3 regions of the Bacillus sp. 2175 genome follow, and region 1 is predicted to be linked to each of the others. Evidence: riboswitches for the same ligand, from Rfam matches in the RefSeq annotation. Region 1 holds a riboswitch; each other region holds the start of a gene.

Region 1 (3,287 bases):
ACTTTTCAATCTCATCTAATACACTACGTTCTAATGGTAATTCTGTAATCAATCGATCAAATTCTACAGGTGGTAAAGTTGCTTTCTCTTCTAGCCACTTACAAGCTAAAATAGGACGTAATACATAAAAGTACTTTTTCAGCTTTACATTCTCACCTTGCAAAAATTCACGATAATTTTTCGACGCCATATGTAAATAATGATATATCGTTGCTTTTGGATCAAAATTCTTCTCACTCATCTGTTGAAGTAGTTCTGGAAAATTAGAGTTTTTCGAATAAAAAATTGGTGATCGAATCCACTCAAGTAAAGCTGGGTTCGACTTCGCGAATAGTTGCAACGCCTTTTTAATATCCCAACCACTTATATCTAAATCATCACTAATTGGATATTCAATTACATCTCGTTTGTCATGAATTGATAAATACCATTCTACCGGATGTATATAAACAAACCTAACATCATAATCGCTATCTTTCGATGGAAACCCCCAAGCACGACTCCCTGATTCCACCGCAAACAAAATTTTCACATCATTCTCTTTTTCAATTCTTTCTAACTCCAACTCGATTTTCTCTCTCATTTCATAACATCTCCATTTTTTGATTATTTCCTTGGAAATTCGACAATACACTATTAATTTTACTACATACTAAAAAAACTGTCAGAAATTACTGACAGCCTAATAAAACTTCTATTGTTGCTTTTCAATTACAGTAGCAGCAATTCGTTCAAACTCTTTTTGAATCTCCTCTTTATATGCATCTACTATTGAAAAATCCATAGCAGCAATATAAATTCGTTCTAATTTATCACGAACCGATTTTGCTTTCGCTAAGAAAGACATTGCCTCATTCATTTTTGCTTTATACTGAATGGAAACATCACGAATTTCCTTCGCATATTTCTCATCAGTCCCTGGCGTAACAATAAGGGCATACATATCAATAATTTCATCACCCTCACGACTTGGAAAATATTCATGCGGTGCGGTGCTATCAAAAATTGCAAAGCCTAATTCTCTTACGATAACCATATCAAGACTATTCGGGTCAAATCCGCAATGATATACTTCAACTTCAAACCCTTTTTCTTCAGCTGCCTTAGCTAACTTTTTAAGCATCGTTGATTTTCCAGAACCTGGGCGCCCTTTTATAAAATAACGATGTGGTAACCCTTCTGTTAAATTAGGAACAAAATCAACTGCTCCTTTCGGTGTAGCAGCTCCTAAAAAACGATGTTTTACAAGCGATTTTCTCCCGCTTTTATCTGCAAATAATTTCTGGATTAGCTGATCGGTTAGTTCATTTGCTTTATTAAAATCTATATTATCAATATATATCTTCTCCCACTCATCATGTATAAGCAATGCCTCTTTAAAACGTGCGTAAGCAGACTGAAAAGCTTTACTTGCTTCTGAAACAAATCTTTCAATTTCTAACTTCTGCTTCCTTAATTTATCTGAGTCCCAAGCAATTCCTAAATTTATATACTCTTCAACAACTCCTGGCATTTTGGGCTCAATTACATGTGGTGATGTCCCATCAACAATTCCTACTTTTAATTTTGGGATAATTACACCATCAACCGATTTATTGTCAGAAGAACAATGTAAAAATTCAATATCATATCCTTTTTCAACCCATTCACGACCGATGGCCTTTATTAAAGAAGATTTCCCCGTTCCTGGACCACCCTTTAAGATAAATAATCTGTCTAACCCTTTTAAATTCTCTTCATATAAATTATGAAATCCCCTAGCTGTATTACCACCAGCATAATAATTCAATACATTTCCTGTCACTGCACTCACTCCTTCGCAGCATTGTATTTACATAAGCTACAATATGCGCGTAGCTTTATTTGGGTGAATACCTATTTTGTATTGCACGCAAAAAGGAAATGAATTACAATTTAACTATCGGAAAATTCCGATTTCAAAATTAAATACTTCTTTATCAAGAGAGGCAGAGGGACCGGCCCTTTGAAGCCCAGCAACCTCAGTTTATACGAACTGAATAGGTGCTAATTCCTGCAAAATGCATTGCATTTTGGAAGATAAAACTCAACTAGCATGTAAAGCTCACCTTTCTTGATATTGAAGGGTGAGCTTTTTATTATTTGAAAAACATATATTGGAGGTATGTAAAATGAAAGTAATTGATTTATCGCAAACATTTGAAAATAATATGTCTCAATTTCCTGGAACACCTAAAATACAACTAGAAGCTGTTACAAGTGTTGAAGAATCAGGCTATCAAGTTACAGATTTTCATTCTGTCGTTCATGTTGGCACGCATTGTGATGCTCCTGCGCATTTTATTTCAGGCGCAACGACCATCGATCAATTACCCCTAAATCAATTTGTAGGCGAAGCGGTTCTTATTGATGTAACTCATGTACAAGAACGAAAACTACCTAAAGAAGTACTGGACGATGCCGATATAAAAGAAGGAGATATTGTTATTTTCCATTCCAATCTATCTACTAAATGGAATACAGAGGCGTATGAGAAAGAAGCTTTTTATCTTTCTGAAGAATTAGCCGAGGAACTAGTACAATTAAAAGTAAAATCTGTCGGTTTAGATTTTATTTCTCCTGATGAGGTAACGACAGAAACATCACCAATTCATCACATACTACTTGGGAATAATATTTATTTAATCGAAAACTTAACAAACTTAGATGCCATTCACACGAAACGTTTCTTCTTCTCAGCAGCACCTTTAAAAATTAAAGATAGCGACGGTGCTTTTGCAAGAGCATTTGCTGTAATTTTTTAAACAAACTATACAAAAAAGCAAAGATCATCATTGACCTTTGCTTCTATTTTTTTTATTTAAATTAAGAAAGAATTGCTCAACATGAGGACGTAACCAAGCTAAATAATCCTTCTCTTTCTTCTTTGTACAAGCTATTTCTTCCCCATCTACCATTTCAACAAGTTCTAGTTCTAACAGTTGCTTCGTGAATGCTAACATATTCACTTCTTCGGATGGATACTCTTCTTTTAATTTCTCCTCAATTTCCCCCAATAAAAAACCGTCACGCATCATTGCCAATGCATCAATCCAAAGTGGCGGCATTTCATATTTTTCTCCTGTAATTGTGTCTTTTACAGTATAATTCTTTTGCTCTTTTCGAAATTGAATCGTGTGTAAACATACAGTCGAATTTAATGTTAATTCCATCATACCACCTCTTTCATAATATCTGCATAGAAAAAAGGATGCGCGTGCACCCCTTCTTATCTTTTCATAACACTACTGAACCGTTACATGAGCAAT
Region 2 (3,287 bases), 2.4 Mb from region 1:
TTTTGCATCACGTAAGATATGATTTCCCCACGTTTACGAATAGACCAAGAACTAATATCTTCACCTTTTAACAAGATTTTCCCATTTTTCATTTTGTTTATGCCTATAAGACTATGAGCTAATGTTGATTTCCCTGCTCCATTATGTCCTAACAGTGCCACAATTTCTCCTTCATATATTGAAAGGTTTACATTTTCTAATACTTTTTGTTTATTAGAGTATGAAAATGATAAATTCTCCACTTTAAGTAATTCCTTGTTTTTAGTATTCCCTTTTAATATGACTTGTTTCTCCATCCACTCTTTTATAACGTTGCTTACCTTTTCTTTTTGAAGGTTTTCCATTGGATATATTACGTCATTATTACTATCAAAATGTAATCTCTTTAATGCTTCGATGTAAATAGGCTCTCTTAAGCCGATACGTGGTAATATATTTGACGCTAAGATTTCTTTTGGTGTTCCTATCGCAATGACTTTACCTTCATCAATTAATATAACTTTGTCTAAATCCAGGTTTAAAATTTCTTCTATTCTATGTTCGATAATAACAATCGTTTTATTATATTGTTCATGTATATCTTTCATAAGTTTTATCGTATGTAAGGCGCTTAGTGGATCTAAATTAGCTAACGGTTCATCGAACAATAATATATCCGCATTTGTTGTTAATAAACCCGCTAGAGAAACTGTTTGCTTTTGACCTCCTGATAATTCATATGGACTTTGTTTATGAAACGTATGCATCTTCACCTTTCTTAATGAGTCCGAAACAATCTTTTTCATGTCATCTTGCTTTACACATTCATTTTCTAAATAAAAAGCTACATCTTCCTCTACTGTCAGACCAATAAATTGAGCATCTTGATCTTGCAAAATTGTTCCTACCTGTTTACTTTGTTCAAAAATACTTCCTTCCCTCGGATCTTTACCGGCAATTAAAACGTTACCTGTACTATTCCCTTCGTAAGAAAATGGGATTAGCCCATTTATACAATGAGCTAATGTCGACTTTCCTGAGCCACTTCGTCCAGCAATTAGCACTTTTTCCCCAGGGTATATATGAAAGGTAATATCACTTAAAGTAGGCTGCACAGCATGCCCATATTGAAAGGTGAATTGTTCAAACGAAATAATTGGTTGCATGTTAACATCCCTACTTTTCAATTTTTAAATGTGTATGTTTCTTATTGGATTTCGCCAAACCAATTGTAAGTGGCAATCCAAGTACTAAGAAAACGATGACATCGGAAATTGTTGCTCCTAATACTTGTATAACAATTTTGTCAAATGGTTCTCCCATCACAATAATATCGAATGCCCCAGCAAATATAATAGCAATGACAATACCAACTAGCCCAGTAATTGCTAAATAAGAAATATCCCCCTTGTTAAATGACCCGTTTTTCACACTAAAACCAACTCTTTTTTGAATAAGCCCCATTGAAAAACCAATAATACCTGAACTAATAACCCAGCCCCACCAAATACCCCAGCCAGCAATCGTATCTGTTACGGTATGACCGATAAGTCCGATTAACAGTCCTGCCACTGGACCAAATAATGCTCCAAAAACAGTTAATATAGCTAATGCTGGTTTAATAAATGTATTCGGTGCAATGGAAAATCCCCAAAGTCCTAATATCCCGTATAATGCTGCTCCAATACCGATTGCTACTACTAACTTTGTTGATAATTTGTTCATGACAATTCCCCTCTCATATTAGTCAACTTTTATTACTCTATATTTAATTTAAAAATGAATTATGCATCGACACTCCCTTTCTATACAACAAAAAAATGACCTCTTACATAAGAGGTCATTTTCTTTCACATTCAAGAATCCTCTTATCTTTCAAAAAACACATCGTGTCCTCTGCGGAATTAGCACCTTCCTATAAAATTGCATAGGGGTTGCTGAGGTTTCTTAGGGCCGTTCCCTCCACCTCTCTGGATAAGTATTAATTTGTAATTCGTATTATGGCACTAAAAAGTATAAATTTCAATACTTTTCTCACTATTTTTATTTTTTATTAAATAGATCATTTAAATCATTGTATTCTTATCGGAATTGTGAAATAATAAATTCAAAATCGTTTCGGGAGGAATGCATTATGAAAGTTATTGGTTTGATTGGAGGATTAAGTTGGGAATCTACATCATTATACTATAAACATATTAATACACTTACACTCTCTCAATACGATCAAAATGCAAAGTTAGTTTTATATAGTATGGACTTTGGTGAAGTAACTACTTTATTACAAAACCATCAATATGAAGAAGTGAAAAATGAACTAGTTACAGTTGCAAAGAAAGTTGAAAAATCTGGGGCTGAATGTTTATTAATGTGTTCAAATACCGTACATCTATTTGCCGAAGAAGTAGAACAAGCAATATCTATCCCGCTTCTTCACATTGGTGATGTAAGTGCTAAAGAAATGGTAGAACAGAGTATAAAACGTATCGGACTATTAGGAACAAAACAAACGATGGAGCAAGATTTCTATAAATCACGATTAGCGAAATATAACATTGAGACAATTATCCCAAATGAAGAGGAAAGAACCTTTATCCACCATGTCATATTAGATGAATTAAGTAGAGGGATCATTTCAGAAACATCTAAAGAAAAGTTATTACAAATTACAAAATCATTAATTCAAAACGGCGCTGAAGGTATATTATTAGGCTGTACTGAAATACCTTTACTTATCTCCCAAAATGATCTTACTGTTCCCGTTTTTGATACTGCTTTTTTACACGCAAATACTGCTGTGCAATTTGCTGGATAAGAATATACAAGCATAAAGGTGAGAACCTCTATGCTTGTATACAGTTACGACTATTTATCCCGCTATTTATGGGTAGTAAAATCCCTACTGATTAAAATTTTACTTTATTTAAAAGAGATTCAATAACTGCAATTGCTTCTTTTGAACCACCACATTTTAAAAAGCTATCATTAAGTTTTCTTATACCATGTTTATACTTTTCATTTGAAAGAACATCTGTTACGGCCTCTTTTAAAGTGTGCACATTAACATGTTCTTTCAATAGTCTATGTGCCGCTTCAAGCTCAGTTAATCTTTGCGCTATCATTGGCTGGTCTTTATCATGCGGTATTATTACAAATGGGACATTATAATGAATGGCATCGTGTACGCTATTCATACCACCATGTGTAATAAAAACATCTGCTTCATTTAATATTTCTGATTGAGGTACGTATGGAGCAATTATAAAATTATCTGGTGCTTTCTTAATTTTAGAAATATCATTTCTATC
Region 3 (3,287 bases), 1.3 Mb from region 1:
CATTTCAGCATAGCGAGATGCATCAAGTGGTAAGAATGGTGAACCGAAGCAAGTTGAGAATGTTGCTTGCGGAGATGTAACACCGCGCTCTGTTCCTGCTAGTTTACTAGTGTAACCACTTAAGAAATGATACATAGCTTGTTCTTTTGATAACTTACTGATTGGAGGCAATACGCCAGATGCATCAGCAGTTAAGAAAATGATTGTATTTGGGTGTCCAGCAACACTTGGCAGTACGATATTGTCGATCGCATGCATAGGGTATGCAGCACGAGTATTTTCTGTTAAAGTAGTATCGTTATAGTCTGCGATACGCGTTTGGTCATTAATGATAACGTTTTCTAAAACAGATCCAAATGTGATTGCATCGAAAATTTGTGGTTCTTTCTCGTGAGAAAGGTTTACACATTTCGCGTAGCAACCGCCTTCAATATTGAATACACCGTTATCAGACCAACCGTGCTCATCATCACCAATTAATTTACGGTTTGGATCAGCAGATAATGTTGTTTTACCTGTTCCAGATAAACCGAAGAATAATGCTACATCGCCTTCTTCACCTACGTTTGCAGAACAGTGCATAGAAAGAATATCTTGTTCAGGTAATAAGAAGTTCATAATAGAGAAGATTGATTTTTTCATTTCTCCAGCGTATTCTGTACCACCAATTAATACGATGCGTTTTTCGAATGAAACCATAATGAATGCTTCAGAGTTTGTACCGTCAACAGCTGGATCAGCTTTGAAATTCGGTGCAGAAACAATTGTGAACTCTGATTCATGAGTCGTTAATTCTTCTTCAGTTGGACGAATGAATAATTGATGTACAAATAAATTGTGCCATGCATATTCGTTAATAACTTGAATTGGTAGGCGGTAATTGCGGTCAGCGCCTGCAAATCCTTTGAAGACGAATAACTCTTCTTTTTCTTTTAAGTATTCTAAAACTTTAGTATATAATTTATTAAAATGTTCTTCAGAAATCGGTTGGTTCACAGCTCCCCAAGCAATTTTGTCAGCAACCGATGCTTCTTTCACAATAAATTTATCTTTAGGAGAACGTCCTGTATATTTTCCTGTTGAAGCAGAAACGGCACCAGTAGAAGTTAATTTCCCTTCATTTCGCATTAATACTTTTTCCACTAATTGCGGAACACTTAGTTGAATCTGTGCATTGCTTCCGTTCAATAATTCGTGTAAACCAATTTGGACATTCACAGTACTCATATTTATATACCATCCTTTTCATTTAATGAAATATTTCTCGTAATCCCCAACAAGAGTATAACACAATTATATAAATAATGTATACTATTTATTTCTTTTTGTTTGTGTGAATGCATTATTTCCTTATTAATATTTCATTTCAGGCGTATTGAGAAAAACTTTCAGGAAAATGTGAATATTAATTGACAAATGAATATCATTTCTTTAGTATAGGTTGGGACGGATACTCTCTTATCCCGAGCTGGCGGAGGGACAGGCCCGATGAAGCCCAGCAACCTCACTTGTATTGATAAATGCAGGTGAATAGGTGCTAAAACCTGTGCGAGGCTACAGGTCTCGAACGATAAGAGCGAAGGGCAAAAAGCAGTATGCAAGTAGCAAATTAAACCTTTCCTCTATGTAAAGTAGGAAAGGTTTTTCTGTATGCTTGTGTGGGAGAATAAATGTATGTCGCAGTTTGTGGCAAATTAAGGATGAGTTCCGTACAATATATACAATTACTGTAGGGAGGTTTACCACATGACAAAAAAACGTCATCTGTTCACATCTGAGTCTGTAACTGAAGGACATCCAGATAAAATTTGTGACCAAATTTCTGATTCAATTTTAGATGCGATCTTATCAAAAGACGCAAATGCACGTGTAGCTTGTGAAACAACTGTAACAACTGGTTTAGTATTGGTAGCGGGGGAAATTACGACTTCTACTTACGTAGATATTCCGAAAATCGTTCGTGAAACAATTCAAGGCATTGGTTACACACGCGCAAAATACGGATTCGATGCAGAAACTTGTGCTGTTTTAACATCTATCGATGAGCAGTCTGCTGACATCGCTATGGGTGTTGACCAAGCGCTAGAAGCACGCGAAGGTCAAATGACTGACGCTGAGATTGAGGCAATTGGTGCAGGAGACCAAGGTTTAATGTTTGGTTTTGCATGTAATGAAACACAAGAATTAATGCCACTTCCAATCTCGCTTGCTCACAAATTAGCTCGCCGTTTAACTGAAGTACGTAAAGATGATACATTATCATACTTACGTCCAGATGGAAAAACGCAAGTTACAGTTGAGTATGATGAAAATGGTAAACCAGTACGTGTTGATACTATCGTAATTTCTACACAACATCATCCAGATGTTACATGGGAAGAAATCGATCGCGACTTAAAAGAGCACGTAATTAAAGCTGTAGTACCAGCAGAATTAATGGATGGAGAAACGAAATTCTTCATTAATCCAACTGGCCGCTTCGTAATTGGTGGACCACAAGGTGATGCTGGTTTAACAGGACGTAAAATCATCGTTGATACTTACGGTGGATACGCTCGCCACGGTGGCGGTGCATTCTCTGGTAAAGATGCAACGAAAGTTGACCGTTCTGCAGCATATGCAGCTCGTTATGTTGCGAAAAACATCGTAGCAGCTGGTCTTGCTGAAAAAGCAGAAGTACAACTTGCATACGCAATCGGTGTAGCACAACCAGTATCAATTTCAGTTGATACATTCGGCACTGGTAAAGTATCTGAAGACGTACTAGTAGAACTAGTTCGTAACAACTTCGATCTTCGCCCGGCTGGTATTATTAAAATGTTAGACTTACGTCGCCCAATTTACAAACAAACAGCAGCTTACGGCCACTTCGGACGTACTGATGTAGATCTATCATGGGAACGTACAGACAAAGCTGCAGCTTTAAAAGAGCAAGCTGGTCTATAATATATGAAAAAAAGCTTTGCGCGGTGAGCGCAAAGCTTTTTTTATTTATAATTACGTTGGAATAAAGCGAAGAGTTCAATGTCATGCCAAGTGCCGTTGCGGAATATAGCTTCTTTACAAGTTCCTTCATGTTGAAAACCAAGTGATTTATATAATTTAACTGCTCTATCGTTAAAAGAAAATACTCGTAAAGAAAGGCGATGTAAATTTAATTCTAAAAATGCATAATCCAATAATAGGGTTAAAGCTTCCTGCCCATAACCTTGCCCCCAGTAATCCTTTTTACCAATATCAATAATGCATTCAGCGTTTCGATTATACGAATCAATATGAATTAAAGA

Evidence for each region. Region 1 has a riboswitch for S-adenosylmethionine ahead of ACXKY9_RS02755 (cyclase family protein). Riboswitches for the same ligand answer to the same signal wherever they lie in the genome.
Region 2: linked by a shared signal. The riboswitch ahead of ACXKY9_RS14930 (ECF-type riboflavin transporter substrate-binding protein) and the one ahead of ACXKY9_RS02755 (cyclase family protein) in region 1 are both predicted to bind S-adenosylmethionine.
Region 3: linked by a shared signal. The riboswitch ahead of metK (methionine adenosyltransferase) and the one ahead of ACXKY9_RS02755 (cyclase family protein) in region 1 are both predicted to bind S-adenosylmethionine.

The regions. Positions count from the first base shown of each region.
Region 1 covers NZ_CM173819.1:484,088-487,374, reverse strand. Annotated here, with positions in the region: gene ACXKY9_RS02765 (nucleotidyltransferase domain-containing protein) at 1-583, opposite strand, end outside; gene ACXKY9_RS02760 (PRK06851 family protein) at 695-1,804, opposite strand; SAM riboswitch class I at 1,953-2,065, shown strand; gene ACXKY9_RS02755 (cyclase family protein) at 2,151-2,783, shown strand; gene ACXKY9_RS02750 (hypothetical protein) at 2,811-3,191, opposite strand.
Region 2 covers NZ_CM173819.1:2,858,796-2,862,082, forward strand. Annotated here, with positions in the region: gene ACXKY9_RS14925 (ABC transporter ATP-binding protein) at 1-1,145, opposite strand, end outside; gene ACXKY9_RS14930 (ECF-type riboflavin transporter substrate-binding protein) at 1,156-1,704, opposite strand; SAM riboswitch class I at 1,845-1,960, opposite strand; gene ACXKY9_RS14935 (aspartate/glutamate racemase family protein) at 2,114-2,794, shown strand; gene ACXKY9_RS14940 (macrolide family glycosyltransferase) at 2,886-3,287, opposite strand, start outside.
Region 3 covers NZ_CM173819.1:4,490,482-4,493,768, reverse strand. Annotated here, with positions in the region: gene pckA (phosphoenolpyruvate carboxykinase (ATP)) at 1-1,227, opposite strand, end outside; SAM riboswitch class I at 1,456-1,577, shown strand; gene metK (methionine adenosyltransferase) at 1,747-2,946, shown strand; gene ACXKY9_RS23290 (GNAT family N-acetyltransferase) at 2,988-3,287, opposite strand, start outside.